DNA from 2 places in the Streptomyces sp. NPDC058291 genome. Region 1 is predicted to be linked to the other one. Evidence: riboswitches for the same ligand, from Rfam matches in the RefSeq annotation. Region 1 holds a riboswitch; the other holds the start of a gene.
The links. A riboswitch is a leader RNA that binds a small molecule or an ion and turns the genes downstream of it on or off. The one in region 1 is predicted to bind glycine.
Positions count from the first base shown of each region.

Region 2: linked by a shared signal. The riboswitch ahead of gcvT (glycine cleavage system aminomethyltransferase GcvT) and the one ahead of gcvP (aminomethyl-transferring glycine dehydrogenase) in region 1 are both predicted to bind glycine.

Region 1 covers NZ_JBHVYK010000019.1:9,837-13,232, reverse strand. Annotated here, with positions in the region: gene gcvP (aminomethyl-transferring glycine dehydrogenase) at 1-1,405, opposite strand, end outside; glycine riboswitch at 1,590-1,685, opposite strand; gene ACFVYK_RS12430 (PRC-barrel domain-containing protein) at 1,798-2,169, shown strand; gene ACFVYK_RS12425 (nucleotidyltransferase domain-containing protein) at 2,174-2,635, opposite strand; gene ACFVYK_RS12420 (DNA polymerase IV) at 2,732-3,396, opposite strand, start outside.
Region 2 covers NZ_JBHVYK010000025.1:77,915-81,310, reverse strand. Annotated here, with positions in the region: gene ACFVYK_RS15715 (enhanced serine sensitivity protein SseB) at 1-662, opposite strand, end outside; gene ACFVYK_RS15710 (AAA family ATPase) at 734-1,417, opposite strand; glycine riboswitch at 1,596-1,695, shown strand; gene gcvT (glycine cleavage system aminomethyltransferase GcvT) at 1,876-3,003, shown strand; gene gcvH (glycine cleavage system protein GcvH) at 3,123-3,396, shown strand, end outside.

The DNA.
Region 1 (3,396 bases):
GCAGGTCCTCGGGCAGGGCGTCCTCGGTGGCCGCGTCGAGGGACTCGATGTCGCCCTCCACGCCGAAGGCGGCCCAGACCGCGGCCACCTGGGCCCGCGCGGTGGTCTCGTCACAGGAGATCGACACGTGGTCGGCGTCGACCGGGTGCAGGTTCACGCCGTGCTCGCGCGCGGCGGCGACGATCTCCGCGGCCTTCGCCGGCACCCGCACGGTGAGCGTGTCGAAGTAGGAACCGTGCACGATCTCGACCCCGCCGGCCTGGAGTCCGGCGGCCAGCAGAGTGGCGTAGCGGTGCGTGCGCCGGGCGATCGCCCGCAGTCCGTCGGGCCCGTGGTAGACGGCGTACATCCCGGCCATCACCGCGAGCAGCACCTGCGCCGTGCAGATGTTACTGGTGGCCTTCTCGCGCCGGATGTGCTGCTCACGCGTCTGCAGGGCGAGCCGGTAGGCCTTGTGCCCGTCCGCGTCGACGGACACGCCCACGAGCCGCCCGGGCAGGCTGCGCGCGAACTTCTCGTGGACGGCCAGGTAGCCGGCGTGCGGCCCGCCGAACCCCATGGGCACCCCGAACCGCTGCGTGGTGCCGACGGCGATGTCGGCCCCCAGCTCGCCCGGCGACTTCAGCAGCGTCAGCGCGAGCAGGTCCGCCGCGACGGTGACGAGCGCGCCGAGTCCGTGCGCCTGGTCGACGAGCGCCTTGAGATCACGCACGGCCCCCGAGGCTCCGGGGTACTGCACCAGCACGCCGTTGATCTCGCGCTCGGCGATGTCCGCCGGGATGCCGTCGCTCAGGTCGGCGACGACGACCTCCACGCCGGTCGGCTCGGCGCGGGTCTGGATCACGGCGATGGTCTGCGGCAGCGCGTCCGCGTCGATGAGGAAGAGGCCCTTCTTGTTCTTCCCCATGCGGCGCGACAGCGCCATCGCCTCAGCGGCGGCCGTCCCCTCGTCCAGCAGCGACGCACCGGAGGTGGGCAGCCCCGTCAGGTCGGCGACCATGGTCTGGAAGTTGAGCAGCGCCTCCAGCCGGCCCTGCGAGATCTCCGGCTGGTACGGCGTGTAGGCCGTGTACCAGGCCGGGTTCTCCATGACGTTACGCAGGATGACGGGCGGCGTGAACGTCCCGTAGTAGCCGAGCCCGATCATCGAGTCGAGGACCTGGTTGCGATCGGCCAGCGCGCGCAGCTCGGCCAGCACCTCGGCCTCGGTGCGCGCGCCCGGCAGGTCCAGCGCGTCGGCGTTCTTGATCACGTCCGGGACGGCGGCGGCGGTGAGCTCGTCGAGCGAGCCGTACCCCACGTGGGCGAGCATCTTGGCCCGCGCCTCGTGATCGGGCCCGATGTGGCGCTGCTCGAAGGGGATGCCCTGTTCGAGCTCGGTGAGCGGAATGCGATGGGCGGTCATTACGGAGGCCTCCTGGTCTGACACGACCTTCGTGGGTCACCACGGCGCGGGTACCCGGACGGCCTCCCCCTCTGTCATCTCAACCTGAGAGCTTCACCGGCCGCCCGAGGACGCCCGGCTTTCACCGTCGGTGAGAGCGGGGACCGTCGACGCCGTCGGTACCCGCCCTGCTTTCCAGAGTGACCTCGTCCGTGCGGTACGTGAGCCTGAGAGATTCCGGGGAGGATTTGCTCCTTCGGCGCCTCCGACGTTCTTCGGAGGACTCTCCCGCACGGGGTCAGCAGCCGTTGCCAGACTACCAGCGAGGTCAACATCACCCTCTCCAGTGGCCGTCGGTCCCATTGTGCTCTTTTGTAGTGCTAACGGATGAGTTGCGAGCAAGTGGAGGGCCCGTGCAGACCGACATCGATCCGCGCAACCTGATCGGCCGCAAGGCGTTCGACCGTAACGGCGCCAAGATCGGCACGGTCGACGAGGTCTACCTCGACGACGCGACGGGCGTGCCGGAGTGGGCGGCCATACGCACGGGCCTGTTCTCCCGCGACGCTTTCGTCCCCCTGGAGCCCAGCGAGCTGGTCGAAGGCGCCCTGCGGATCCCCTTCGACCGGGCGCTGATCAAGGACGCCCCGGACTTCGGCGTGGGCCGCCACCTCTCCCCGGAACAGGAACTCCAGCTCTACCACCACTACGGCCTCGACCTGGGCGCCCCTCCCCCGCTGCCCGACCACGACTTCGGCCGGCTGGCGGGCACGGACGACGGCTGAGCCCTCAGGCACAGGCCCGTATCAGCTCCCCCAGCATCCCGCTCGGGTCGTGCAGCGATCGGGCTCCGTCCGTGACGACTCTTCGCGTGCCGGCGTCGACCGGATCGGTCCGCGCCCAGGCGGTCGATCCGACGCACACCTCCACCTCCAGCCCGGACGCCGTGACATGCCGCCACTCGGTGACCGGCCCCCAGGCCCGCACCCGCACCACCTCGCCCAGCGACAACTCCCGCAGCCACGCGTCGTCCGCCGCGTACCGCTCGGGCGTCGTCGACAACAGCAGAAGATCGACGTCCGAGTCGGGCCGCGCGACCCCCCGCGCGCAGGAGCCGACGAGCAGCAGCCCGGCCACGTCGCTCCGCTTCGCGGACCACCGGGCGACCCGGTCCGTCACCGAGCCCCTCTCGGCCGCCCGCTCCGGCGACACCCCGGCCCGTTCGGTGAACCGGTCCTCACGCCCGTCCATGCCGTTCCCCCTGCTCCGCCGGCGCCGCCCACCCGACGCCGTCACTCCGACCCGTCCCACCATCGCGAGCCGCTCACTGTGTGTAACGGATCGACCTCACCGGGAGTTCCCCGTCCCCCACCCCGGAACTCCGACGTCAGGGCCCGGCACACCGGCCGCCGCTCCGCCGCCCTCGTCGGGTCTTCGCCGCACCAGCGGCAGCGGGTCCGCGGGCTCCAGTCCCGGATCGTCGGTCCGGAACGTCCGCACCCGCCCCGGCTCCGACTCGGGCGTCTCGAAACGCACCGTCACCCGGCCGAGGCCACTGCCCTGCACCCACCCGTGCCCCAGCTCGGCATGGCGCACGTCGTGCCCCGGTCGCCACTGGCGCTCGGCCGGCGCCGGCGCCTCGACGACGGGCTCCCCCAAGGGCTCCTCCTGCGGCCCGGCCGAACGCTCCTCCGCGGCCTGTGCGAACAGGTCCTCCTGGGTGAAGTCCGCCAGACCGCTGACGCCGACCCCGAGGAGCCGCACCCCGCCGGTCGTGTCCACGGAGTCCAGCAGCCTGGCCGCCGCCTCCCGGACCACCGCGCGGTCGTCGGTCGGCCCGCGCAGCGTCTCGGACCGGGTGAGCGTGGAGAAGTCGTAGCGCCGCACCTTCAGCACGATGGTCCGCCCCGACAGACCGGTCTCCCGGAGCCTGCGCACGCACCGGTCCGCGAGCCGCTGCACCTCCAGCTCCACCCGCACCCGGTCATGGATGTCCACGTCGTAGGTGTCCT
Region 2 (3,396 bases), on a different contig from region 1:
TCCAGCGGCAGGGCGCGCAGGTCGCCCTCCCACGCGGAGAGCTCCACGCCGACGAACATCACCGGGTCCGCCGTCTCGATCGCGGCCAGGCAGCGGCGGGCCGAGCGCACCACGCCGATCGCCTCGAACTCCGCGGAGGCCGCGGCCAGGAAGTCGATCGGGTCGTCCTGCCAGTCGGGCTCGTAGAGGCGGACGCGGCCGCCGCTCGCCGGACCGTCCAGCGCGGTGCGGCCCGCCCGGCACAGCTCGGCCACGGCCGGCGGCGGCAGCGGGACGCCGACCACGCCGTCGGGGTTGACCAGGATGCCGACCTGCGGGGGCAGCCCGCGGGCGAACTCCACGGCCGGCGCGATCGTGTACGACATGTGCGCGCCGACGACCTGGCGGAACTGTTCCTCGGAGCTGAACACCGGGACGTAGACCTGGCCGTCGAGCTCCATGGTGGGCAGGTCGAGAGGGCCGCTGTGCGGGCCGCCGCCGGCGGGCAGCGGCACCCAGACGAAGCTGCGGCCGAGCACTTCGACGATCCGGCCGCCGGCCTGGGGCACGCCGAGGGAGGCGGAGAGCACCTCCTCCAGCTCGTTGCCGGGCCATCCGCCGTGCGGATGGGGGTGTGCCTGCGCCGGGAAATCCGTCGGGAAGTCCGCCGGGGGGAAGTCCATCTGCCTACCGCCTGCCGAGAACCGCTCACGCTGCTGTGGCTGAAAGGCTAGCGGGTGCCGGGCGGGCCGGTTCAGCCCGTGAAGCCGATGCGGCGCAGGACGTCGGCCGCGGACCGGTCGAGCAGGACCGCCGCGCCGCACCCCGCGGGCAGCCGGCCCCTCTCCACCGAGCGCAGCAGACGGGCCGCCGCACGGCGGTGCCGCAGGAAGGCGTAGCGCGAGACGCCCCGGCCGCGCTCGCGCTGGCCCTCCAGAGCGGCGTCGGCGCCGACGTCGAGGAGGAGCAGGTGGAGCGTGCCGCCCCGGCGGCGGGCCTCGCGGGCCAGCCAGCCGCGGACCCAGGACTGGGTGCCGCAGTCGTGCACGACGACTCCCTCGCCGCCGCGCAGGACGCGCCGCAGTCCGGCGTAGTGGGAGAGCCGCACGAGGGGGCGGTAGAGGGCGTAGGGCAGGAAGCGGGGCATGCGGGCGTCCCAGCGCTCGCGGGTGTCCTGGGAGTCGACGCGGACGCCGTTCACGGTCCGCCGCATCAGCGTGGACTTGCCGCCGCCGGGCAGGCCGGTCACCACGACCACGTCACGGGGGCCGAAGAGGAGGCCGTGCGGGCTGCGGCCGGCTCGCTCGCGCAGGTCGCGGACGACGGGCGCGGGCTGTGCGCCGCACGCCTCCCGGGCCCGCCGGCCGGGCTGCGTGGGCACCGCGATCCCCGGGCCGGTCGCGAATGCCGTGGTCCTCGCCGTGGTCGTCCGCTTCACCGTGATCGTCCTCCCCTGGGGTCGGGTGTCCCTCGTCCCCGTCGAGCGTAAAGAGAAGGTAATGCGCGGCGCCTCGCGTTTTCGTGCGCGTAGCGACACAAGCCGGTCACAGATACGCGCCTGCCCCGATCGGGGCAGGCCGTGCGATGATGGCCGCGCCAACTGCATACCGGCCGTTCGAATCCGCGCGGGAGAGTCCTCAGCAGCAGCTTCGCTGGGGCGCCGAAGGAGCAAGTCCCTCCCTTGAATCTCTCAGGCCCAGTCACCGCGCGGGCGAGGCACATCTGAAAAGCGGGCCGCCCCCGGGCGGCTCCACCCAAGGTGCAAGCCACGATCTTCGCGATCATGGCGAACCTCTCAGGTTCCGATGACAGATGGGGAGGAACGACCTCGCCCTCCCCCATGCTCGGATCCTCGCGCGGGGAGGGACCCCGTTGCCCCTGGGAGACGACCGACCGATGAGCACCACCGAACCCACGGCCGTGCGCCGCACCGCGCTCGACGCCCTGCACCGTTCGCTCGGCGCGACGATGACCGACTTCGCCGGCTGGGACATGCCCCTGCGCTACGGCTCCGAGCGCGACGAGCACCAGGCCGTCCGCACCAGGGCCGGGCTCTTCGACCTCTCGCACATGGGGGAGATCGCGGTCACCGGCCCGCAGGCGGCCGCCCTGCTGAACCACGCGCTCGTCGGCGACCTCGCCGCCGTGGGCGTGGGCCGCGCCCGCTACACCATGATCTGCCGGGCCGACGGCGGCATCCTGGACGACCTGATCGTCTACCGACTGGCCGAGACCGAGTACATGGTCGTCGCCAACGCCTCCAACGCGCAGGTCGTGCTCGACGCGCTCGTGGAGCGGTCCGCGGGCTTCGACGCCGAGGTCCGCGACGACCGCGACGCCTACGCGCTGATCGCCGTCCAGGGCCCGCTGTCCCCCGGCATCCTCAGGTCGGTGACCGACGCCGACCTGGACGGACTCAAGTACTACGCCGGACTGCCCGGCACCGTCGCGGGCGTCCCCGCGCTCATCGCGCGCACCGGTTACACCGGCGAGGACGGCTTCGAGCTCTTCGTGAAGCCGGCGCACGCCGTCGAGCTGTGGCAGGCGCTGACCGAGGCGGGCGAGGGCGTCGGGCTGGTCCCCTGCGGCCTGTCCTGCCGGGACACGCTGCGCCTGGAGGCGGGCATGCCGCTGTACGGGCACGAGCTGAGCACCTCCCTCACCCCCTTCGACGCGGGCCTGGGCCGCGTGGTGAAGTTCCAGAAGGAGGGCGACTTCGTGGGCCGCGAGGCGCTCGCCGCCGCGGCCGAACGCGCCGGGGAGAAGCCGCCGCGGGTCCTCGTCGGCCTGGTCGCCGAGGGGCGGCGGGTCCCGCGCGCCGGGTACGCGGTCGTCGCCGGCGGCGAGGTGATCGGCGAGGTCACCTCCGGCGCCCCCTCCCCCACCCTCGGCAAGCCGATCGCGATGGCGTACGTCGACGCGGACCACGCGACGCCGGGCACGGGGGGCGTCGGCGTGGACATCCGCGGCGCGCACGAGCCGTACGAGGTCGTGGCGCTGCCGTTCTACCGGCGCGAGAAGTAGACACTGGGCGCGTCCCCGCGCCCCCCACGCGTGAGACTGCGCACATTTTCGCTGCTCACGCCCGCCTTCCCCAGTCCCCCCTTCATCAGCACTCCCTCGCGTACAGGAGAATTCAGGCCATGAGCAACCCCCAGCAGCTGCGCTACAGCAAGGAGCACGAGTGGCTGTCGGTCGTCGAGGACGGCGTCTCGACGGTCGGCATCACGGAGCACGCGGCCAACGCGCTCGGCGACGTGGTCTTCGTCCAGCTCCCGGAGGTCGGCGACGCGGTGACCGCGGGCGAGTCCTGCGGCGAACTGGAGTCCACGAAGTCGGTCAGCGAGCTGTACGCCCCGGTCACCGGTGAGATCACCGAGGTCAACCAGGACGTCGTGGACGACCCGGCGCTGGTGA